Regions from separate parts of the Brevundimonas sp. GW456-12-10-14-LB3 genome, predicted to be linked through region 1. Evidence: riboswitches for the same ligand, from Rfam matches in the RefSeq annotation. Region 1 holds a riboswitch; the other holds the start of a gene.
The links. Region 1 has a riboswitch for glycine ahead of AC07XS_RS00430 (TonB-dependent receptor domain-containing protein). Riboswitches for the same ligand answer to the same signal wherever they lie in the genome.

Region 1 (12,082 bases):
CGCAGGCGACGCCCTGAGTTGGCGACGTTGAGCTGCAGCCGCCTGTTCGATCCGTGATGATCTCTTGGGTTTCAGGATTTCCGTGATGCGTTGAGACCCAGTAGCACGAGGGTTGGCAGTGTCAGCGTGTAGGCGGCCAGAGGCCAAACTGTGCTGCCGTTGAATAGGATCACGGCCAGGGTCCCAACGAGGCTTACGATCAGGCTCTGGCCCGCAAAGTAGAGCGCGACGGCCAGGCCCGCCTGATCGCCGAAGGCTTCGAGGGCGCCATTCGCCGAGACGGACACGGTCAGGACGATCCCCACCGCCATGATCCAAGACGGGAGGATGACGCTCCCTATGGAGGGCTCGCCGAAGGCGGCGCTCGCGCCGAAACACAGGGCGCTCGCGAGCAGCAGGCCCATGCCCCGCTGAACGGCGCCCGCCACCCCCCATCGGTCCAAGCAAGGGCGAGCGGCATGGGATGCGACGATCATGACGAAAGCCGTGCTGGCGAAGGCGAGGCTGAACTCAAGCTCCGACAGTCCCACCCTTTCGACAAGAATGCGTGGCGCCGTCGAGACGTAGACGAAGAAGGACCCCATCGCGGCTCCAAACGCCAAGGTGTAGATTTGGAAGGCCCAACTGCGGAGAATGGGGCCCGGGCGTGGGCGAGAGGCTTCGCCCAAAGGGCGCGTTTCCGTCCACCGCCAAAGCGCGTGCATCAGGGGCGGAAGCGTCAACGCGGCCAAGAACCAGAAGATCGCCCGCCAGCTCAACTGCGCTGAAACGAGCGCCCCGAGCACGGGTCCGAACGCGGGCACAAAGGCCAACATCGCGCTGAACAGGCCATAGATCCGGACACTCTCCGGCTTGTCGCCGTACACGTCACGGACCGTCGCGAAGGTCGCCACCAGCATCGCCGCGGCGCCCATCGCCTGAGCAAGCCGAAGGACGACGAACGCCCAGCCTGACGCCGCCATCGCCAACAGGCCCGAAGTCACCGCGAACGTGAGCGCGCCGGACAGAAGCACAGGCCGCCGACCGAACCGGTCTGAGAGCGGGCCGAAGATGACTTGCCCGAGGCCGAGGCCGAGGAGGTAGACGCTGAGCGTGAGCTGGATGACGGGTGGATCGGCCTGCAAAGCGGCCGGCATGGCCGGCGTCACGGGCAGATAGATGTCCATCGCCAGCGAGGCGAGCAGGTCAAAGGGCGCCATCAGCAGGATGGCGGTCGGAAGGGCGTGGGCCCAAATGGGCCGGTTGTCGGACATGAGGGATCGCTTCGCGTCAAATGCTGGATTTGACGGCGATCAGCCGGGTGGAGGTCAGCAGATCGCCGCAACAACGGGTTCGTCGTTGCGGCCTATTCGTCCGAGGCCTTCGTGCCACCCATCTCAGGCGCCTCCCGCGTCTTCTTGGTCAGGCTTTGTCTGGACCTAGACAAAGCAAAGGTCCAGCGACCGAAGCCGCGCAGGGCTGTGGCGGCCGACGGGCGCTGTCCGACAAAACCGAAAGCCCTCTGGTGGGGCTTGGCGAGAGGGTCTTCGGCGCAGCCGCCTTAAACCGCACATCGATCGAAGCCGCCTTCAGCCGCCGTCGGTGCGAACGGCGCTCCCGATCCGGTGGCGCGCGTCCACCTTCAGAACGGCTTGTCGTTTCGACGACTCATTCTTCCGCACTGGGTTGGAAAGTCAGTCGCCCGACGAGGCCGCTTCGCCCGCCGCTGCGGTTGGATAAACCGAACTGCCCGCCTTGGGCCTCCGCCAAGGTGCGAACGATGGCGAGGCCGAGGCCGGAACCGGACGCCTGGGAGGGCGCGGCGCGGAAGAATCGGTCTGTAAGGCGGGGAAGGGCGGCCTCATCGACGCCGGGGCCGTGATCCCAGACGCAGACCGCGCCCGTTGTTCGCACATGCACGATGACGGGCGGCGCGCCGTGGTGGAAGGCGTTGTCGATAAGATTGAGGATCTGTTCAGCGATTAGGTCCTCGGCGCCCAGAACGACCACGGCCTCTGCCGGAAGACGAAGGCGTAGAGCGCCGTTCGGGGCGGACCGGCGCGCCTTAGCCATTTGAAAGGCGCGCCGCGCCGCCCGGCCCAGGTCGGCAGACGACTTGATCCGGGCGCCGTCAGCCCGGGCCGTGGAAAGCAACTGGCCGACGAGCCGGGTCATGCCGGCGACCGCGTCGCGGGAGTCGTCGATCAGACGCCTCTCCCGCGCGGTCCAGGTCCTGGGCGCGCCCGCCAGCAGATCGAGATTGGCCGCCACGACCGAAAGCGGGGTGCGCAACTGGTGCGAGGCGTCGGCTGCGAAGCGCTGAACCCCCGACGTCGAGGCCTCAAGCCGCGCCAGGAGATGGTTGAAGGCGGTCAGCACCGGCTGGAATTCGCGGGGCGCCAGGTCGATGTCGGCGGGCGCGAAGTCGGCACGGGGACCGGGGCGGCGCGTCAGGTCGTCGATCAGCCGCTTGAGCGAGTTGAGGCCCCACTTCAAGGCCGGCCAGATCAGAAGCGCGGCCAACAGGACGAGCAGGGTGGGTGGCAGCAGCAGGCTGCGATATAGATCCAACAGGCTGGCGCGTCGCGAGTCCAGGCTCTGAGCCACCGACACGGTGACGGGGGCGGGTCTTCCTGGGATCGTCAGGGTTTGCTGGGCCATGCGAACCGGCACGCCGCGGACGGACAGGTCGGCGAAGATCGGAGCATCCGACGAGGCGTCGGGCAGGCGCGGCAACTCCTCATAGCCTGTGATCAGTCGGCCGCCCTCGCGAACACTGTAGAAGACGGCGTCCCGCTCGGGACCGTCGAGCAGGCCCAGAGTCCAGGGCGCGACATCGACAGTCACCTTGCCGTCGGCGACCGAGACCGTTTCCCGGATGGTCTGCAGCGCCCCCGCCAGGAGGCGGTCGGCCGTCTCCGCCACCACGCGGTGGGCCGTCCAAGCCCCGACCGCCAGCACCACGACGGCGAACAGGGCCAGGGGCGCGACCTGGGCGATCAGCAGACGTGTCACCAGACTGTGGGGGCGGCGCGAGCCGGGCGCCTCGCTCATGGATCGAGACGATAGCCGCGACCGCGGATATTGGTCACGGCGGGGCCGTCAGGCTGCAACTGGCGCCTCAGCCGACCGACATGGATCTCCAGGGCGTTGAGCGAGGGAGCCTCATCCTGCGGAAAGACTTCGGCCGCCAACAACTCCCGATCCACCACCTGGCCAGCGCGCGAGGCCAGAACGCGCAGGGCCGCCCATTCGCGCGGACGGAGCGACAGTTCCCGGTCATTGACCTGGGCCCGGCCGGCGTCCCAGTCGCAGACCAGTGAGCCGACGATCGCGGCGCCCGCCGCCCGACCCTGGCGTCGACGCACGATCGCTCTCAATCGGGCGATCAGTTCCGAAGGGGCGAAGGGTTTGACGAGATAGTCATCAGCGCCGAAATCCAGTCCCGCCACCCGGTCGCCCAGGGCGTCGCGCGCGGTCAGCATCAGGACGGGCGTCTGCGATCCCCGCCGTCTGAAGGCCTTCAGGACCTCGAAACCGTCGATGTCGGGAAGGCCGATGTCCAACACGGCGGCGTCGAACCGCTCCGTCGCTTCCAGATGAAGGGCTTGGTCCCCGCTGTCGGTGGAGCGGAGTTCGAAACCGACCGCCAGAAGGCTGGCCTCGAGCGAATGCCGAAGCGCCTTGTCATCCTCGACGACCAGTATTCTCATGGCGATGCGAAGGAGCGGATCATGAACGGTACAATAGCGGGAAACCCGCCCCGGTGAAGACGGATCGCCGACATCTGCTTCTCGGGCTCGCGGGGGCGGGGGTTTCGGCCTGCGCGGGCGAGCCGGACGGGGTCGCGACGGCGCCCCGCGTCCGATGGCTTGCCAGGCGCGAGGGCGGGCTGCACATCCTCACGAACACCAGCCTGATGGGGCCTGTGCTGGCGGCGTTTCAACGGCGCTGGCCCGAGATCGCGGTGCGGCTCGAGGACATCAACTCGACCCTGATCGCGAACCGAGTCCAGTCCCGCGCCGCCTCCGGACTGGAGGGGCCGGATCTGGTCTGGAGCACGGCGATGGACGTGCAGGTCAAGCTGATCAATGACGGCTACGCCCAAGTTTATCGATCGCCGCATCGGGCGGCCATGCCGGACGGCTCGGTCTGGCGAGACCAGGCGTTCGGTGTGACGGCCGAGCCCGTCGTCTTCGCCTATAATCGCAGGCGGTTGCCGTCGGAGATCGTGCCGCGCAGCCACGCCCAACTGCTCGAACGGCTGTCTACCGACGCGGACCGGTTTTTCCGCCGGGTCACCCTGTATGACGCCGAACGCAGCGGGGTGGCGCTTCTGCAACTGTCGGCCGACATCCAGATCTATCCCGACGCTTGGGCCCTGATGACTGCCCTGGGGTCTACTCATCCGCGTGCCGATACGTCCGGCCAAAGGATGATGGGCCAACTGGCTGAGGGCCGCATGGCCTTCGCCTACAATATGAACCAGTCTTACGGGGCGTCGTGGGTCGCCCGGGCGCCCGATATCGGCCTGGTTACGCCAGAGGACTATCATCTGTCCGTCTCGCGCGTGGCCTTCATACCCCGCAACGCGGCCCACCCCAACGCCGCCCGGCTTTTTCTGGATTTTCTTTTATCGCGTGAAGGGCAAAGGATCATCGCCGGCCTGGGGGTCCGCCCAGCTCGCGGCGACATTCTTACCGAGCGTCGCGCCTCTATCCCCGGCGCTCGGCCGGTCCGTGTGGGACCGGCCTTGCTCGCCAATCTCGATCAGGCGCGTCGCGAGGGGCTTCTGCAGCGTTGGCGGGCCGCCATGCAGGCGGCGGAACGGGCGCCGGACGACCCTAGGGCCCCCTAAGGCTTTCCTGTGGATAAGTCTCTTTCTTCTGAAGGCGGTGTTTCTGTCACCTCGCTTTCACCGATCCTGCGGTGACCGATAGTCGCTCGGCGACAAACGACTGACGCGCTTCAAAAGCGGCATGTAACTGCATGAATGTGAAAATAGAAGCATTATCCTTGCGAGGCGTGCCGATTTGACAGGCATTCGTTGGTCGATCTTACTCGCTTCAGCAAGGCGGGAGAGATCGGTTCCCGCCGACGCCGAAGGCGCAACCGCCCCGGAAACGCTCAGGCAAACGGACCGTCTTGCTGAAGGAACGCTGGAGAGAAGGTCGAATCCGGGGGATGCGGCCTCGCCGAAGGAGAAAGGGTCGGCGAACGGCCTGAAGCTCTCAGGCCCAATGACAGCGGGGGCGAACGGGCGCCGCAGAGCGCCGGTCGCATTGGGCAACCCTGGGGAGGGGCGTCATCGCCATGAGGAATCTCGCTTTGTCTCGTCTTAATCGCAACCTGACCTATTATTGCAGCGCCATCGCGCTGATGGCCTGCGCCACCTCTGTCCATGCCCAGGAGGCGGGCGCTCCAGAGGATGCGGCCTCGGTCGATGACATTGTCGTCACCGCCTCGCGGATCGACCGCGCCGGCTTCGAGGCGCCGACGCCGACCATCCATCTTTCCGCCGAGGATCTGTCGGTTGGCGCGCGGCCGAATATCGCCGCCGCCCTCAACGACATGCCTCAATTCCGCGCCACCACATCGGCCCAGACGACCGGCACCAACACCGGTGCGGGCAATGCGCCGGTCGATCTGCGCGGCTTGGGCATCAACCGGACCCTAGTCCTGATCGATGGGCGTCGCGTGTCCAGCGAGAACGATCTGAACGCCGTGCCGTCGGTGCTGGTCAAGAGCGTCGACGTGGTTACGGGCGGCGCATCGGCCGCCTGGGGCTCAGGCGCCGTCGCCGGCGTAGTGAACATCGGCATTGATCGCTATTTCAGCGGCGGCAAGCTGGGCGCCGAATACGGCGTGTCCTCCTACGACGACGCTGAGCAGGAACGGTTCGAAGGCGCCTGGGGCGCGGACTTCGCCGACGGGCGCGGCCACTTCGTCATCGGCGGCGAATACCTGGACAACGAAGGCGTCATCCCCAAAGCGTCGCGCCCGAATATCGGCCGATGGGCCACCGTCAACGGCGCCCTGCAGCCGGACGTCGGCTTCGCCAACGCCGCTTACGGCGGTCTGATCCTGTCGGGCGTGAACCGCGGTAAGGTGTTTAACCCGGACGGCACGCTTCGGCCTTTCGATTACGGCACCGTCAGCGGAACCAACTCGATCGGCGGCGAAGGTCCGTCCAATGACGATCTCAGCCCGTTGGTCACGCCGCAGCGCCGCTACACCGGGCTGGCCAGCGCCGTCTATGAGATCAATGACAAGCTGCGGGTCACGGCTGACGTCCGTCACTCGCGGATGTGGAACGACTATGTCTGGTTCGGCGATCACGATCGCGGCGATCTGACGATCAGCATCGACAACGCCTTCTTGTCGTCCACGATCAAGCAGCAGATGGCGGCCGCTGGCCAGACGTCCTTCACCTTCGGACGTTTCAACTCTGATCTGTCCTATTCCACGATCGATTTCGAGCGCGTCACCACCCAGGCCACTCTGGCCGTGGACGGCGAGTTCGGCGACAGCTGGCGCTGGGGCGCCTACTACAGCCACGGCGAGTTCGAGAATAATATCGATACGCCCGGTTTTCTGCTGAAGACCGAATTCGCCAATGCGGTCGATTCCGTAATCGATCCCGTGAGCGGTCGAGCCGTCTGCCGCGTGACCCTGACCAATCCCAACTCGGGCTGCGTGCCGATCAATCTCTTTGGCCTGGGCGCGCCGTCTCAGGAAGCCATCGATTATGTCACCGGCACGCCTCAGCAGCGGGCCACCACCAAGCTGGACGTCGCCGGCGTCAGCCTGCGTGGCGAGCCCTTCAGCCTGCCGGCCGGCGACGTGTCGATCGCCGTCGGCCTGGAAGCCCGCAAGGAGCAGACCGATCAGCGTATTGGCGAGCTGGACGCGGCCAAGGCCTTCAAGACGTTCAGCTTCTCGGCCATGTCCGGCGAGTTCAGCGTGAAGGAGGCCTTCGCCGAAGTCCTGGTCCCGATCGTCAAGGATCTGCCGATCCTGAACGACCTGCAGTTCAATGCTGCAGCTCGCATCTCGGACTACGACACCACGGGCTCGATCTGGTCTTGGAAGGTTGGCGCCACCAACGAGTTCTTCCCCGGCTTCCGCGGCCGTGTGACTCAGTCGCGCGATATCCGTTCGGCCAATCTTTCGGAGCTGTTCACCACCACCACCACCGGCTGGAACAACATCAATGACCCGGCCAAGAACGGGGCTTTAGTTTATACGCTGAACAACGGCGGCGGTAATCCCAACCTCCGCCCGGAGACCGCCGATACACTGACCCTGGGCGTCACCTATTCGCCGCCTTCGATCCCAGGCCTGAACCTGTCGCTGGATTATTACGACATCAAGATCGACGACGTGATCACGACGATTGCGCCGCAGGATCTGGTCAACCGCTGCTACAACGGCAACCTCGACCTCTGCTCCAAGGTCGAGCGCGACTCGGCGGGCAATCTGGTCCGCACCATGTCCACCTATGTGAACCTGGCCGAGTACCACACGGACGGGATCGACGCCGAGGCCTCCTACGCCTCCGACGCCGACCTCTGGGTTCCGGGCGCGACGGGCCGGGTGATGATGCGCTTGGTCGGCACCTGGGTGAACAGCCTGACCACGGACGACGGCGTGACCAAGATCGAATATGTCGAATCCCAGGGCTATTCTTTCGGCCTGGGCGTACCCAAGCTGCGGGTCAACGCCAGCCTCGGCTGGAAGGGCGAGGTGTTCGGTGCGAACCTGCGCGCGCGCTACATCTCGGCGGGCGACTACAACAGCACCGTCGCCATCTCGAACAACCACATCGACGCCTTCACCTATGTCGATCTAGGGCTGACGGCCGACCTGGCGCACTACGGCGCAAACGGGGTCGAGCTGTACGCCAATGCGACCAACCTGTTCGACAAGGACCCGCCGGTCGGGTCGCTCTATTCGCCGTATTACGACGTCATCGGTCGGTACGTCACGGTTGGCGCGCGGTACCGCTTCTAGTTCTGGTTCTGCGCTCCGGATCGCCGGCCCCGCTCCTCCATTGGGCCGGCGATCTCCCCTTCTGCTCCCCCATTTTTCACACGGTCTGTGCCATGATTTCCCGTCTGCCGATGGCTCTCCTGCTCGCCCTGAGCGTCGCTCCTGCGGCCCTTGCCGAGGCGCCCAAGCCCGCCGCCATCGTCGCCGACGGCCTTCCCGCCGTGCCCGACGATCTGGTCGCGGCGACCCAGCCCTATCTTCAGACGCGCCGTGCGACCTTCCTGGGCTGGAACGCCGCCGATCAGTCAATGCTGATCAAGACGCGGTTCGGCGCCACGGATCAGCTTCACGTCGTGGCTGCTCCTGACGGCGCCCGAACCCAGATCAGTTTCGAGGCCGAGCCGATCCTGGCCGGCGCCCTGTCGCCCAACGGTCAGACCCTTCTTGTCCAGAAGGACAACGGGGGCGACGAATTCTATCAACTCTACACCCTGGCCGCAGGTCGGTTGAGCCTGATTACGGACGGCAAGAGCCGCAATTGGTTCGGCGCCTGGAGTCGGGACGGCAAGCGGGTCGGCTACGCCTCATCGCGTCGCAACGGCGCGGACATGGACCTTTATGTGGTCGATCCCGCCGACCCCTCGACCGACCGTCTGGTGGCCCAGGTGTCCGGCGGCGGCTGGAACATCGCCGACTTCTCCAGGGACGGGACCAAGGCCCTGGTCCTGAACCGGATGTCGATCAACAGGGCCGTTGTCTATGAGCTGGACCTCGCCTCGGGCCGGATGACGCCGCTGACCGACCCCGTCGCGCAGGTCTCCTATGTCGATCCTCAGTACGGGCCCGACGGCGCCGTCTGGGCGACCTCGAACAAGGATTCCGACTTCCTGCGTCTGGGGCGGATCGTGCGGAACGGCTTTGTGCCGGTCAGCACAGAAGCCCGCTGGGATGTCAGCGACTACGCCGTCGCTCCGGACGGCGACTTCATCGCCTATGCGGTCAACGAGGCTGGGATATCGCGGCTGAAGGTTATGGATGTCGCGACCGGCGCCGTCCGGGTCGTCACAGGTCTGCCGGAAGGCGTCATCCCCTACAGCATCGGCCCGGCCATCGACATCGCCCCATGGGGCGCGATCGGTCTCAGCCTGTCGTCCGCGCGCGTCTCCGGCGACGCCTTCTCCGTCGATCCGACCACCCTGGCCGTCACCCAATGGACCCATAGCGAGACGGGCGGTCTGGACCCTGCTGTCAACGTCGAGCCGCAACTGGTCGAGGTGAGGAGCTTCGACGGCGAGACGGTGTCCGGCTTCCTCTACCGGCCCGACCCCGCCGAATTCCCCGGCAAGCGGCCGCTGATTGTCGATATCCACGGCGGTCCTGAAGGCCAGACGCGCCCCGATTTCCTGGGCGCGCAGAACTATCTGTTAAACGAGATGGGCGTGGCCCTTTTCTTCCCGAACGTGCGCGGCTCGTCCGGCTTCGGCACCCGGTTCGTCAATCTGGACAACGGCCCGTTCCAGCGCGAGAATTCGGTCAAGGACATCGGCGCTTTCCTGGACGCGCTCGAGGTCGATCCCACCCTTGACGCCTCGCGCTTCGCCGTCACCGGCGTCTCCTACGGCGGCTACATGTGCTACGCCGCCGCCGTGCATTACAGCGACCGGCTGAAGGGGGCGAACTGCTATGTCGCCATCTCCAACTTTGTCACCTTCCTAGAAAACACCCAGTCGTATCGCCGCGACCTGAGACGGGTGGAATACGGCGACGAACGGGATCCGGCTCAGCGCGCCCAGCTTCACGCCATCTCCCCCCTGACCAGCGTCGACAAGATCACCATTCCGCTTCTGGTCGCCACCGGTGGAAACGATCCCCGCGTCCCGGCCTCCGAAGCCGACCAGATCGTTAGCGCGGTCCGCAGCCGCGGAGGCACGGCCTGGCACCTGCTGGCCCAGAACGAGGGCCACGGCTTCCACAAGAAGGAGAACGAGGACTACTATTTCTGGACCAGCCTTCTGTTCTGGAAACAGACCCTGCTGGGCGAGGCGGCGCGCTAGGCGACACGGTTCCAGTCACGCTCCATGTTCTTCAAACGCCTTGTCGCGGCGGGCGCGGCCCTCGTCGTGCTCGCTGCGGCGCCCGCCACGTCCCAGACCCGTCCTCCGGTTCGTACCGACCATCATGTCCATGTCCACGCCCCGGCCATTCGGGAGATTCTGACGGCCTATTGCGACAGTCCGGGGCGGATCAGCGCCTGTGATCCAGCCTTCGTCAAACCACTGACGGCCAAAGATCTTCTGGCGGATATGGACCAGACGGGCGTCCAGACGGCTTGGATCATGTCCACGGCCTATCTGGCCGAGAGCCCGATGATGGTTCCGCCGCTGGCCGACGCGGCCGACCGCGTCCATGTCGCCAACGCCTTCACCGTGGCCATCGCGGCCGCACATCCCGAGCGGCTGGTCGCCTTCATCTCGGTCAATCCGCTGGCGCCCGAGGCTCTGGCCGAAATCGAAGCGTGGAAAGGCGAGCCTTTTGCAAAGGGATTGAAGCTGCATCTGACCAACTCGGGCGTCGATCTTCGCGATCCCGGTCAGGTTCGCCGTCTTGCCGCCGTCTTCGACGCCGCCTCGGACGCCGGCCTGACCATCATGATCCACATGCGAACCCGCGCCTCCGACTATGGCGCCCAGGATGTGCGCGTCTTCGTCGAACAGGTTCTGCCTCATGCACGCGGCGTCCCGGTTGTCATCGCCCATTCGGGCGGCTGGGGCGGACTGGATGCGAACACTTGGGACGCGCTGGAGGCCTTCCGGCAGTCGCTGGCGACGGATCACAAGCGTTTTCCAAACCTCTATTTCGACCTAGCCCAGGTCTTCGACGCCGACACGCCGCCCGGAGATCGCGAAAGGCTGGTCGATCTGATGCGACGGATCGGCGTCGATCGGTTCGTACCAGGATCCGACTGGCCGTTCTCGGGCCCTCTGGACGCCTATCTGAACGACGCCATGGCCTTGTTGCCGCTGACTTCAGACGAGGCCGAAGCGTTACGGCTGAGGCAGGTCGAGCTAAAAACTGGGGCATAATCTCCGGGCGGCGTGCGAACCAGGTGGGCAGGGGCGCCCGCAGCCGAACTGAAAGTCCGGGGTTCAGCGGGACCAGGTCCAGCGTTCCGCCGATCCGGGCCGCGCGGCGGCTCATGTCGGGCAGGCTCTTGCCGCCATCCCGCAGCCTTGGGGCAGGTCCATGCCGTCGTCCGAGACCGATATGACGACGGCCTCGGACTCGCTCTCAAGGCGGATGTCCACGCGAGACGCCTGGGCGTGTTTGACCGCGTTGGTGATCGCCTCCTGAAGAATACGGTAGATGTTGATCCTGGCCTCCGGACTGAAACCCTCGACGGGCGCGCCCGGCGCGGCGGTCCAGGTCAGTTCGATACCCACCAGACGCAGGCGGGGCGCCATGCGCTCATGGAAAATGGCGATGGCGACCTCCAGCGAGTCATCCACGCCATTCATCGAGTCGATGATCAGCCGCAGATCGTCGATGGCGATCCGCACGCCCTGGCGCAGGGTTTCGACATCGGGCGCGCCGCCTCTCAACTGGGCCAGCGAGACCAGATGGCCGCCGACTCCGTCGTGCATGTCGGCACCCGGCGCTGGCGCTCCTCATTGATGGCGATCATTCGCTCCTGCTCTCTGAGGCGCAGTTAGGTGGAGCGGATCTCGGCCTCCTTGAGCTGCACCTGTTCCGCCAGACGTTCGCGCGCCATGGTGGCGCCTCGGCCGGAGCAACCGGCCCTCACAAGGTGTTCGTGTTGGACGACGGTTGAGGGGCGCGCTGTGGAGCGCAACTCAAAGTTTACGTTCTGAGGCCACACCGCCGCCATGACAGGCAAGAACTCCGACTATTCGATAGACGCCTTGTGCCGCGCCAACCGGACCTCCGCTCCGGAGGGACGGTTTGAGACTGTGTTGAAATGGATGACGGTGATCGGTGTCGGGGCGCTGATCGTCACGATACTGGGTGGGCTTCTCGCCCTGAACGCGGCGACGATCAGAGCGTGGCTCAAGCCGGTCGTTGCCGGAGCCTTCCTGCTGGGGCTCGGTCTCGT
Region 2 (12,082 bases), on a different contig from region 1:
ATCCTGGCCTTCGTGCTGGGCATCCTGATCCTGAACTCCTGATCTATCCGGGGTTTAGGGCGGCGGCGGCTTCTCGCTGAGGCCGTCGCCGCCTTTCTGCTTTTCGGACGAACGGACACCATGGCCGCACCCACTTCTCACGACACCCACGCGACCACCGAGGCCGAAGGCCACGGCGGCGGCGGACTGCCCCAGTTCGAGACCCAGCACTGGGCCGGGCAGATGGGCTATCTGCTGGTCCTGTTCTTCCTGCTCTATTTCCTGATCGCCAAGGTCTTCGCGCCGCGCCTGCGCCGCGTCATGGATGAACGTCGCGAGACCATCTCCGGCGCCGTCGCCACCGCGCGTCAGGTCCAGGCCGAGGCCGCCGAGCAGGCCGCCCTGGCCCAGGCCGACCTGGCCAAGGCCCGCGCCGACGCCCGCGCCACCGCCGCCGCCGCCAAGGCGCGCGTGACGGAAGAAGCCAACGCCCGCCAGGCTGCTGAAGAAGCCGTGGTCAATGCCCGCATCGCCGAAGCCGAGGCCGCCATCGCCAAGACCCGCGACGCCGCCATGGGCAATGTCTCGACCATCGCCTCCGACGCCGCCGGCGCCATGGTGGAGCGCCTGACCGGCCAGGCCGCGACCAAGGCCGAACTCGACCTCGCCAAGGGAGCCGCCTGATGAACCTGATCTTTGAACCGGGCATCTGGGACCTGTCGAATCCCGAGATCTGGGTCGGCGTCGGCCTGCTGATCTTCTTCGGTATTCTGATCGCCGTCGGCGTGCCCAAGATGGTCGCCGCCCAGCTGGACGCCAAGGGCGCCAAGATCCAGGCCGACCTGGACGAGGCCGCCCGTCTGCGCGCCGAGGCCGAAGCCCTGCTGGCCCAAATCCGCAAGGAGAAGGCCGAGGCAGAGGCCCAGGCCGCTGATATGATGGCCCAGGCGGAAGCCGACGCCCGTCGTCTGGAAGTCGAATCCAAGGCCAAGCTGGAAGAGACGCTGGAGCGTCGCCAGAAGATGGCCGAGGCCCGCATCGCCCAGGCCGAGGCCCAGGCGTCCGCCGAGGTCAAGGCCGCCGCCGCCGACCTGGCCGCCAAGGCCGCGGAACAGATCCTGGCCGCCCGCCTCGCCGGCGGCGCCAAGGATCCGCTGCTGGACGCCGCCATCGCCCAGATCGGCGACCGCCTGAACTGACGACCTCAAGTCTGACCGGGTCTCAACGCCCGTCCTTCGGCCGAAATCGCTCTGGCGGTTTCGGCCGAAGTCGTTTTGGGGCGGCCCCTCAGCGCCCGATGACGCCGCTGACCGTCAGAACCACAGCGATCATCACCAGGATGAAGACGATGACCCCGCCCATGATGCGGAAGGGCGGGCCGCTTTCACTGCGGCGGCTGAAGCCGTCCGGATCGCGGTCGGGTTCAGTCATCGGTCTGCATCGGCTGCGGGGGCGGCGTCGAGGTGGTGGAGCCGTTCAGGGGCGTGCCGTCGCCGCGCACGGCCGACTGGCCGCGCAGGGCCGGATTGTCGCCGGGCGCCACGGCGGGCGCGCTGGGCGGGACGGCGCCGCCGGGCGGCGGCACGACGGCCGGTTGGACCACGGCCGTCTCGCTGTCGCTGGCGGCCTGAGGATTTCGCCAGATCACCTCAGCGACGAGGTAATAGGCGATCAGGGCCAGGACCACGCCGCCGACCAGCAGAGGCTCCCAGCGGATGCGCCCTCGGCGCGTCGGATCTTCCTTGCGGTTCATCGCAGGGGAAGCCGTCGGCCCACCGTCCGGTTCGTCTGTGTAGGAAGCCGGACGCAGGGACGGCCTGGAGACCAGGCCGTCCGGCCCGCCGAGATCAGTGGGCCGTGGCGCCGCCGATCACATGGGGCGTCTGGCGCTTGTCGCGCGCGACCAGCCGGGCATAGACATTGCCCAGGACGATCCCGAACACGGCATGGGTGACCAGAAGCCAGGCGATGGTGCCGAAGCCCGAGCCGGCGTTGAAGGTGCGGTAGTCGCCGACCATGAAGACGCCGGCCATCATCACCACCCAGGCGCCGACCGCAAAGACGATGCCCTTGGTCTCGGGCGTGTCGGTGGGCAGTCGCGGGCAGAGGTAGGCGAACAGGGGACCCAGGATCAGCACCCCGGTCACCGCATGAAGAATCCAGCCCACGGCCAGGGCGTCGGGCATGCCGATCAGGGCGGCGATGACGCTCTGGAACGGGTCGAACCAGTTCAGGAACAGATTGGGTATTTCCAGCAGGGACACGGCGAACGTGGCGGCGAAACCGGCGATCAGACCTTTTTGTAAGCGTGACATCATGACCTTAGCGCCTCCCAACGCTTTTCTGGTTCTCTGATAACGCTGGGACAGAATACGCCTGACTCGGACGGTCGGCGTTCACGTTGCCGTGGTTAGCGAACGCAGCAACGCAGGCGCGAAATGATCGCTGATGCGCGCACGGTCAGCGGAACAGTTTGCGGATGTAGCGGCGAAGGCCCTTGCGCAGACGGATCAGGCCGCGCCGCCGCCGGGTCAGGATCACCTTTTCGGCGCGCAAGGCCTGTTGCCAGAAAACCGGCGCGAACTCCGGCTTTTTCCGCATCAGCCGCCGGAAGGGATAGACCCATTTCGGCCGGGCGTACTGGGCGCGGATGAACTGTCGCTTGGCCCAGAAGGAGCTCTTCAGGATCAGCATCAGGCCGACCGCGATCACCGGGACGCCGCCGGGGCCGGGCAGGGGGGCGATCAGAATGCCAAGCAGGACCACGAACAGCCCGCCCGCCATCAGGGCCCAACGCTTCAGCACCCGCAGCTTGCGGCTGCGAGGCGAGGCGGAGGACAGGACGAGAGCGGGTGCGGAGATCACGAGGGCGCCGGGAGGGAGGAGGACTGACTGAGGTGTGACAACGGTCGCCACGCCCACCCGATCCCAAGCCGGGAAGGGAAAGAGCGACCGTGGCGAGGTTGTCACATAACCCCTTAAGATCCGGTTCGATGGCCGATCCGTGGCTTTCCTATGAAGCTTTGGTCATGAAGCCGGATTGTCGCAGTCTGTGTCCCACAGGACGCGGCTAGGCCTTGGTCAGCCGTAGTGGACGCCGGTCATGCGTTCGGACTCGGACCACAGGGCGCGGGCGGTTTCGACATCCAGCGCCTGGGGCTTGATGAGGGCGCGGCCGGGCGCACCCCGCATCTCCTGCCAGCCCTGAGGGCCGTAATAGGCGCCGGGTTCGGTCTGGGGCAGGGTCGCCGCCATCAGGATCGGCAAGGCGCCGTCGGCCGCCGAATGGCTGGCCACGCGCGCCAGAAGGCGGCTGACCAAGGCGAAAAGTCCGGGCGGGCTGCCGGCGTGGCCGTTGGCGATCAGATCCGTCCGGGCGAAACCGGGATGGGCGGCCACGCTGGTCAGGCCCCAATCTTCGCGATCGCTGCGGCGCTGAAGCTCCAGGGCGAACATCAACATCGCCAGTTTGGACTGCTGATAGATGGGCCAGGGCCGGTAACCGGAGCGATAGTTCAGATCGCTGAGCTGAATCCGACCGCCGCGATGGGCGACGCTGGACAACTGCACCACTCGCGCCTGAGCCGCCGTCAGCAGTGGCAGGAGCCGGCCGGTCAGGGCGAAGTGGGATAGATAGTTGGTTCCGAACTGCATCTCGAAACCATCGATGGTCGTTCGGCGACGGGGCACGGCCATGACGCCCGCATTGTTGATCAGAATGTCGACCGGCCGACCCGCCGCCAGGAGGGCCTCGGCGAAGGCGGCGACAGAGCTGAGGTCCGCCAGGTCCAGCCGTTCGAACCGCACGAGGGCCTCAGGGTGGCGACTGCGGATCAGCCGTTCCGCCTGATCGCCCTTGTCCGGATTGCGCGCGGCCAGAACGATCTCGGCGCCCTTTCCAGCCAGAACGAGCGCCGCCTCCAAGCCGATGCCGCCGGTCGCCCCGGTGATGATGACCAGCTTGCCGCTCTGGTCGGGAATATCGGCTGTCGTCCATTGGGTCATTGCGGCTATCCTGGGGTGAACTGAATTTCCGAAGGGCTCCGGCTTGCATATCTGCATCCGGTGCAAATATGCAAGAAGTGCAAGAAAAAGTTTTTCCTGGCGAGCAGGGTCTGCGTGCGCGGAAGCGGCTGGAAACCCACGCCCGCATTCAGGCCGAAGGCCTGCGGCTGTTCATCGAAAAGGGATTTGACGGCGCCACCCTGGACGAGGTGGCGGCGGCGGCGGGCGTATCGCGCCGCACCCTGCTGAACTATTTCGGCTCCAAGGAAGAGATCGTCTTTTCCCTCAAGGCCCAGATCCCTGAGATGATCGCCCAGGCGGTGGCGGCCCGGCCGTGCGACGAACCGCTGCTCGATATGGTGGAGGGGGGGCTGGCCGATGTCGCCGCGCGCTTCCAGACGCCGGACATGCTGGACCTGACGCGGCTGATCCATCAGACGCCCGCCCTTCAGGCCGGTGATCACGCAAAGTATGAAGGGGTGGAGCGGCTGCTGGCCCAGACCCTGGCCGAGCGGAAGGGATTGGCCCCGGACGACGTCGCCTGTCGCGTCGCGGCGGCGATCGGCGTCAGCATCATGAAACTGGCCGGCGAGGCCTGGCTGGCCCATCCGGACGAAGGGCCTGAACGGTTCGGCCGCGAAGCCTTCGCCGTCCTGAGACGCATGGCGGGCCAGCGTCCGCCGCCCTGATCCAGGACGGCGGACGCCGAGAGCGGCTTAGGCCGCCTGGTTCGAGCCTTCCGGGGCCGTCCAGCGCAGCACCGGCGAGCGGGCGGCGCGGGTTTCGTCCAGACGACGCAGGGGGGCGTGGAAGGGGGCGCCCTTGAAGCGGTCGACGTCGCCGGCCTTGGCCGCCTGGGCCAGCAGGCGCATGGCCTCGATGAAGCGATCCAGCTCGGCCTTGGACTCGGTCTCGGTCGGCTCGATCAGCATGGCCCCGTGAACGACCAGCGGGAAATACATGGTCATCGGGTGGAAGCCCTCGTCGATCATCGCCTTGGCGAAGTCGAGCGTGGTGATGTCCGTGCCCTTCAGCCATTCGTCGTCGAACAGGGCCTCGTGCATGCAGGGGCCGTCGGGGAAGGCCGCGCTCATCAGGTCCGACAGGCGGGCCTTGATGTAGTTGGCGTTCAGCACCGCATCCTCTGCCACCTGACGCAGGCCGTCGGCGCCGTGGCTCATCATGTAGGATAGGGCGCGCACATACATGCCCATCTGCCCCTGGAAGGCGCACAGGCGACCGAAGGCCTGTTCGGCCTCGTCTTCCTCACGCTCGATCAGGCGATAGCCGTTATCGTCATGCACCACCCAGGGCGCCGGGGCGAAGGGCGCCAGGGCGTCGGACAGCACCACCGGCCCCGCGCCCGGCCCGCCGCCGCCGTGCGGCGTCGAGAAGGTCTTGTGCAGGTTGATGTGCATGGCGTCCACGCCCAGATCGCCCGGACGAACCCGGCCGACGATGGCGTTGAAGTTGGCGCCGTCGCAGTAGAAATAGGCGCCCGCCTCGTGGGTCAGGCGGCTGATTTCCAGAATGTCGCGCTCGAACAGGCCGCAGGTGTTGGGGTTGGTCACCATGATGGCGGCGACGTCGTCGCCCAGCTTGGCGGCCAGGTCGGCGACGTCCACGCGGCCGTCCTCGGTCTGGGCCACCTCGACGACGGTATAGCCGACGAAGGCGGCCGTCGCCGGATTGGTGCCGTGGGCGCTGGTGGGCACCAGCACCTTGCGGCGCTTCTCATGCTGGCCCGAGGCCTCGTGCGCGGCGCGGATGGCCATCAGGCCGCACAGTTCGCCGTGCGCTCCCGCTTTCGGAGATAGCGCGACGGCGGGCATGCCGGTCAGGGTCTTCAGCCAATGGGCCAGCGTATCCATCAGCTCCAGCGCGCCCTGAACCGTCGACATCGGCTGCAGGGGGTGGATGTCCGAAAAACCGGCCAGACGCGCCATCTTCTCGTTCAGGCGCGGGTTGTGCTTCATCGTGCACGAGCCCAGCGGATAGATGGCCAGGTCGATGGCGTGGTTCTTCTGCGACAGGCGCACATAGTGGCGCATGGCCTCGGGCTCCGACAGGCCGGGCAGGCCGATCGGATCCTTGCGGACCAGGTCGCCCAGGTCCGACGCATCGGTCTTCGGTTCGGGCAGGTCGACCCCGGTCTTGCCCCAGCCTTCGCCTTCGAAGATCAGCGGCTCGTTCTGCAACAGGCCGCGCCCGCCGGTCAGGGTGGCGGGCTTGGTCTGTACCTGGTTCGGGGCGGTCGGGCGGCCGACGGTGTTCATGGTGCTCATGGTCTTGTCTCCGCTCAGGCCGCCAGCACCTTGGCGAGGGCGGTCGCCAGGAGCTTGATGTCGGCGTCAAGGGTGGTTTCGGTCGCAGCGACCAGCAGGACGTCGTCCATGCCGGCGTCGGGGGCCAGGCGGCTGTAGGGCACGCCGGCCAGGACGTGATGGGCGGCCAACTGATCCACGACCTCGGCCGCGTTCTTGGGCAGGCGCACCGCGAACTCGTTGAAGAAGCGGTCGGTCAGGATTTCGACGCCCGGAACGGCGGCCAGGGCGTCGCGCGTGGCGAGGGCCTTCTCGTGGTTCAGCAGGGCCAGTTTGCGCAGGCCCGTCTCGCCCAGCAGGCTCATGTGGATGGTGAAGGCCAGGGTGCAGAGGCCGGAATTCGTACAGATGTTCGACGTCGCCTTGTCGCGGCGGATATGCTGCTCCCGCGTCGACAGGGTCAGGACGAAACCGCGCTCGCCGTCGGCGTCCACCGTCTCGCCGGTCAGGCGGCCGGGCATCTGGCGGATCAGCTTCTCGCGCGTGGCGAACAGGCCGACATAGGGACCGCCGAAGTTCAGTGCGTTGCCGATCGACTGGCCCTCGGCGGCGACGATGTCCGCGCCCATCTCGCCGGGCGACTTCAGCAGGCCCATAGACACGGCTTCCGTCACCACGACGATCAGCAGGGCGCCGGCTGCATGGGCGGCCTCGGCGATCTTCGTGACATCCGTTGCGGCGCCGAAGACGTTCGGGGTCTGAACCACGACGCAGGCGGTGTCGGGACCGATCTGGTCGATCACGGCGGCCTCGGCGTCGACGGCGGGAGCCAGGACTTGCGTCTCGACGCCGACGGCGTGGACCACGGTCTCGGTCGCCTTGACGTAGTGGGGGTGCACCCCGCCCGAGATCACCGCCTTGTTGCGGCGGGTCACGCGGGTCGCCATCAGCACGCCCTCGGCCATGGCGGTCGAACCGTCATAAAGCGAGGCGTTGGCCACCGGCATGCCGGTCAGGTTCGCGACCTGGGTCTGGAACTCGTACAGATACTGCAGAGTCCCCTGGGCGATTTCCGGCTGGTAGGGGGTGTAGCTGGTCAGGAACTCCGACCGCTGGATGATATGATCCACCGTCGCCGGGACATGGTGCTTGTAGGCCCCTGCGCCGCAGAAGAAGGGGACGGCGCCGGCTGTGGCGTTCTTGGCGGCCATGGCGGACAGGGCGCGCTCGACCTCCAACTCGCCCGCCACCCGCGGCAGGTTCACAGGCCCGTCCAGCCGCGCCGCTTCGGGCACGTCCACGAACAGGTCGTCGATCGATTTGGCGCCGATGGCGGCGAGCATCGCCGTGCGGTCGTCGGGCGTCAGGGGGAGGTAACGCATTGCCGGTTTCCTTCACCCGTCATCCTCGGGCCTGACCCGAGGATCGGATGTTGTGCGGCTCGTGCGTCTAGGCTTCGCACGAGTGGTTGATCCTCCGGCCCTCGGGTCAAGCCCGAGGGTGACGGAGTTTGAGATTAGAGGGTGGCGAGGAAGGCGTCGTAGGCGGCCTGGTCCATCAGGGCGTCCAGTTCCGAGGCGTCCGACACCTTGATCTTGGCGAACCAGCCGTCCGCTTCCGGGGCCGAGTTGACGGTTTCCGGAGCGGTCGACAGGGCGTCATTGGCCTCGACCACTTCGCCCGAGACGGGGGCGTAGACGTCGGACGCCGCCTTGACGCTCTCGACCACGGCGAAGCTGGCGCCCTTGGCGACAGTCTTGCCGACTTCCGGCACTTCCACGAACACCACGTCGCCGAGGGCGTCGGCGGCGTGTTTCGAGATGCCCACGGTGGCGATGTCGCCGTCCAGGCTGACCCACTCGTGATCCTTGGTGAATTTCATTTCTCTTCTCCATCTCCCACCCCGTCATCCTCGGGCTTGACCCGAGGATCGGAGGCGGATCGTTCTCTGTGTTGATCCCGACGCAATGCGGCGGATAATCCGGCCCTCGGGTCAAGCCCGAGGGTGACGGGGTGAATGTTACGCCTTCGGCTTCCGGTAATAGCGTTGCGCCACGAAGGGCATGGCGACGACCTCGGCGGCGGCGGGCTTGCCGCGTACGATGACCTTCAACTCCGTGCCCAGGGCGGCATGGGCCGGCGGCACGAAGCCCATGGCGATGTTCTTGCCCAGGGTGGGGGAGGGGCCGCCCGAGGTGACCTTGCCGATGATGTTCCCATCGGCGTCGGCGATCTCGGCGCCTTCGCGGGCCGGGGCGCCTTCCTTGACGATCAGGCCGACGCGGACGCGCGAAGGACCGGCGGACAGTTCTTTCAGGATGCGGTCGGCGCCGGCGAAATCGGCCCGTTCCTTCCTCGACTTCGACAGGGCGAAGGTCAGGGCGCCTTCGACCGGGCTGGTGGTCGGGTCGATGTCGTGGCCGTGCAGCGGCAGGCCCGCCTCCAGGCGCAGGCTGTCCCGGGCGCCCAGGCCGATCGGCTTGACGCGGGCGTCTTCCAGGATCGTGTTCCAGATGCGCTCGGCCTGGTCCGCCGGGACCGAAATCTCATAGCCGTCTTCGCCCGTGTAGCCCGAACGCGAGACATAGCAGTCGACGCCGAACAGCATCAGACGCGCGCATTCCATAAAGCCCATTTCCGCCAGCACCGGCTCATGCGCCTTCATGACCTCGGCGGCTTCCGGCCCCTGGATGGCGATCAGGGCGCGGTCGTCCAGAACCGTCAGCTTGGCGTCGCCTTCCAGGTTCGCGGACCAGAAGGCGAAATCCTCGTCCTTGTTGCCGGCGTTGACGACGACGAACAGGCCGTCGTGATCCGGGCGGCCGGCCATCAGGTCGTCGATGATCCCTCCGTCCTTGTTCAGCAGCAGGGAATATTTCTGCTTGCCGGCCTTCAGGATTTCATAGTCGCCGGGCACGAACCGTTCGAACTGGGCGGTGGCGTCGGCGCCGGTGATCTTGCACTGGCCCATGTGGGACACGTCGAACAGGCCGGCGTGTTCGCGGGTCCAGCGGTGCTCGGCCAGGACGCCCTCATACTGGACCGGCATGTCATAGCCGCCGAAGCCCACCATCCGGGCCCCCAGGGCGCGGTGCGCGGCGTTCAGGGGCGTGGTCTTCAGGGTCTGATCGGTCATGGTTCAGGCTTTCACGGTCGCGTGTTGTGGCGGAGCTCCGCCGTCCTCGCGCCCCCGCTGTCCTGAAGCCTGAGAGATTCCGGCGACCAAATCATGTCGCCTTGCTCCGTCGGCGCGCCCGTGAAGAGCGGCTTTCCAGCGTCCGTATGCTTCGCGGTCCGTTTGCCTGAGCGTTTCCGGGGCGGTTGCGCCTTCGGCGTCGACCCGCCGAGGCGCGCCGATCTCTCCCGCGAGAGCAATCGACCTAAGCCACCGACTCCGGCCGCAAGTCAAGCGCAGGCGTGTTTTGACGCCGCCTTGTCGCACTTCCTGACGTCCGGCGTCGGCTCGCCCTTGCTCTCCCTGCGTCCGCCCGCCAAGAACGGAGCGTCCCTCTCCGCCGCTCCGGACCGATCCCATGACCGCCGACCGCACCCGCCTCGACGCCCACATCGCCGCCCTGGAGGTTCCGGAAGGGCTGAAGACGGTCCTGACGGTCGCCGCCGCCACCTGCGCCGACATCAGCACTCTGGTCGCCGGCGGCGCCCTGGCCGGGGCCTTGGGCGCCTCGGGCCAGATCAATGTTCAGGACGAGGAGCAGAAGAAGCTCGACGTCATGACCAACGACATGCTGACCGACGCCCTCCTGGCCTGTCCCGCCGTCGCCGGCGTCGCCTCGGAGGAGATGGACGAGGTTCAGCCGGCGGCCAATTCCACCGGCCAATATCTGGTCCTGTTCGATCCGCTGGACGGCTCGTCCAACATCGACATCAACGCCATGGTGGGGACCATCGTCTCGGTGCTGAAGTCTGCGACGCCTTCGCCGACCGAGGCCGACTTCATGCAGCCCGGCCGCAATCAGGTCGCCGCCCTCTACGCCCTGTACGGCCCCCAGACCATGCTGGTCCTGACTACGGGCGCAGGGGTCAAGGGCTTCACCCTGTCGAACGACGGCGACTGGATCCTGACCCACGACGACATCGCCATCTCCCTGGACACCAAGGAGTTCGCCATCAACATGTCGAACCTGCGCCACTGGGCCGAGCCGGTGCAGCGTTATGTCGACGGCGTGCTGAAGGGCGCGGACGGCCCCCGGGGCAAGAATTTCAACATGCGCTGGGTCGCCGCCATGGTCGCCGATGTCCACCGCATCCTGATGCGCGGCGGTGTCTTCCTGTACCCCTGGGACAAGCGGGAGCCGAACAAGCCCGGCAAGCTGCGCCTGATGTACGAGGGGAATCCCATGGCCTTCCTGGTTGAACAGGCCGGGGGCAAGGCGACGACGGACGGGGTTCAATCGATCCTCGACATCCAGCCCGAGCATCTGCACCAGCGCATCCCCGTCGCCCTGGGCTCGGCCAACGAGATCGACGCCTACGCGAGCGCATGATGAAGATCGGTCCGACTGACGCCCTCCTGGTCATCGACCCTCAGAACGACTTCTGCGAGGGCGGCCGTCTCGCGGTTGAGGGCGGGGCGGGGATCATGCCGCTGATCAACCGGCTGGCCGAACGGTTCGACCGGGTGGTCCTGACCCAGGACTGGCACACCCCGGACCAGATTTCGTTCGCCTCCAACCACCCCGGCGCGTCCCCCTTCACCGAGATCGAGGTCGCCTACGGCCGCCAGATGCTGTGGCCCGACCACTGTATCCAGGGCTCGCCCGGCGCCGACTTCCACCCCGATGCGGCGCCCACGGTGCAAAAGGCCCTGGCCGTGATCCGCAAGGGCTATAACCCCGCAGTGGATTCCTATTCCGGCTTCTTCGAGAACGACCATCGCACCCCGACGGGCCTGGCCGGCCTGCTGCGCGACCTGCGCGTGACCCGCGTCTTCCTGTGCGGGCTGGCCTTCGACTACTGCGTCCGCTTCACCGCCGAGGATGCGGTGCGCGAGGGTTTCCAAGCCGTGGTCATCTCCGACGCCAGCCGCGCCATCGCGCCGCAGACCGAGGCGACGGCCCGGGACAGTTTCCGGGCGATGGGGGTGGCGGAGGTCGGGGCCGAAACCCTCCTCGGCTAAACCCCTCTTTCGTCATCCTCCGGCGAGCTTAGCGAGACCGGGGGACCCAGCGGCGCGCGAGAGCGCGAACCTGTCGCGGGCCAGGTGCTCCCGCATCGTGCGGCGGATGGATTTCGCCTTCGGCCGCTGGATCCCCCGGTCCGCGCCGCGAAGACGCGGCTTGCCGGAGGATGACGAAAGAAGAGGCGTCAAACCGCCTTCGCGTACGCCTCTACCTCCGCGACGAACGCCGCCTTCTCCGCCTCGCCCAGGAACGACCCCTCGAAACTGTTCCGCGCCAGCAGCGTCACCTGATCCTTCGTCAGCCCGACCGCCGCCGCCAGCCGGCTGTAGTTGTCGTTCACATACCCCCCGAAATAGGACGGATCGTCCGAGTTCAGTGTGACGTGCAGGCCCCGGCGCAGCATCTCGGGTACGGGGTGGTTCTTCAGATCGTCGACCACGCACAGTTTCAGGTTCGACAGGGGGCAGACGGTCAGGGTCATCTGCTCGCGCGCCAGCCGATCCACCAGAACCTCGTCCTCCATCGAGCGATTGCCGTGGTCCATTCGGTCGATGTGCAGCAGGTCCAGCGCCTCGTGCACATAGGCCGGCGGGCCTTCCTCCCCGGCGTGGGCGCACAGTTTCAGGCCCAGGTCGCGGGCGGCGGCGAAGACGCGCTGGAACTTGGACGGCGGATGGCCGACCTCCGACGAAT

Region 2: another riboswitch for glycine. It lies ahead of gcvT (glycine cleavage system aminomethyltransferase GcvT); the one in region 1 lies ahead of AC07XS_RS00430 (TonB-dependent receptor domain-containing protein).

What each region holds. Positions count from the first base shown of each region.
Region 1 is NZ_JBWKZJ010000001.1:81,203-93,284, reverse strand. It holds gene AC07XS_RS00455 (LysR family transcriptional regulator) at 1-17, shown strand, start outside; gene cml (CmlA/FloR family chloramphenicol efflux MFS transporter) at 72-1,253, opposite strand; gene AC07XS_RS00445 (sensor histidine kinase N-terminal domain-containing protein) at 1,648-3,033, opposite strand; gene AC07XS_RS00440 (response regulator transcription factor) at 3,030-3,692, opposite strand; gene AC07XS_RS00435 (ABC transporter substrate-binding protein) at 3,746-4,837, shown strand; glycine riboswitch at 5,045-5,132, shown strand; gene AC07XS_RS00430 (TonB-dependent receptor domain-containing protein) at 5,308-7,992, shown strand; gene AC07XS_RS00425 (prolyl oligopeptidase family serine peptidase) at 8,103-10,025, shown strand; gene AC07XS_RS00420 (amidohydrolase family protein) at 10,050-11,054, shown strand; gene AC07XS_RS00415 (ATP-binding protein) at 11,166-11,612, opposite strand; gene AC07XS_RS00410 (hypothetical protein) at 11,856-12,082, shown strand, end outside.
Region 2 is NZ_JBWKZJ010000041.1:613-12,694, reverse strand. It holds gene AC07XS_RS13760 (F0F1 ATP synthase subunit C) at 1-42, shown strand, start outside; gene AC07XS_RS13755 (F0F1 ATP synthase subunit B family protein) at 121-663, shown strand; gene AC07XS_RS13750 (F0F1 ATP synthase subunit B) at 663-1,178, shown strand; gene AC07XS_RS13745 (hypothetical protein) at 1,267-1,410, opposite strand; gene AC07XS_RS13740 (hypothetical protein) at 1,403-1,732, opposite strand; gene AC07XS_RS13735 (DUF6789 family protein) at 1,827-2,297, opposite strand; gene AC07XS_RS13730 (hypothetical protein) at 2,440-2,844, opposite strand; gene AC07XS_RS13725 (SDR family oxidoreductase) at 3,061-3,984, opposite strand; gene AC07XS_RS13720 (TetR family transcriptional regulator) at 4,062-4,673, shown strand; gene gcvPB (aminomethyl-transferring glycine dehydrogenase subunit GcvPB) at 4,701-6,269, opposite strand; gene gcvPA (aminomethyl-transferring glycine dehydrogenase subunit GcvPA) at 6,284-7,630, opposite strand; gene gcvH (glycine cleavage system protein GcvH) at 7,765-8,130, opposite strand; gene gcvT (glycine cleavage system aminomethyltransferase GcvT) at 8,269-9,384, opposite strand; glycine riboswitch at 9,440-9,525, opposite strand; glycine riboswitch at 9,529-9,624, opposite strand; gene AC07XS_RS13695 (class 1 fructose-bisphosphatase) at 9,782-10,753, shown strand; gene pncA (bifunctional nicotinamidase/pyrazinamidase) at 10,750-11,385, shown strand; gene AC07XS_RS13685 (adenosine deaminase) at 11,574-12,082, opposite strand, start outside.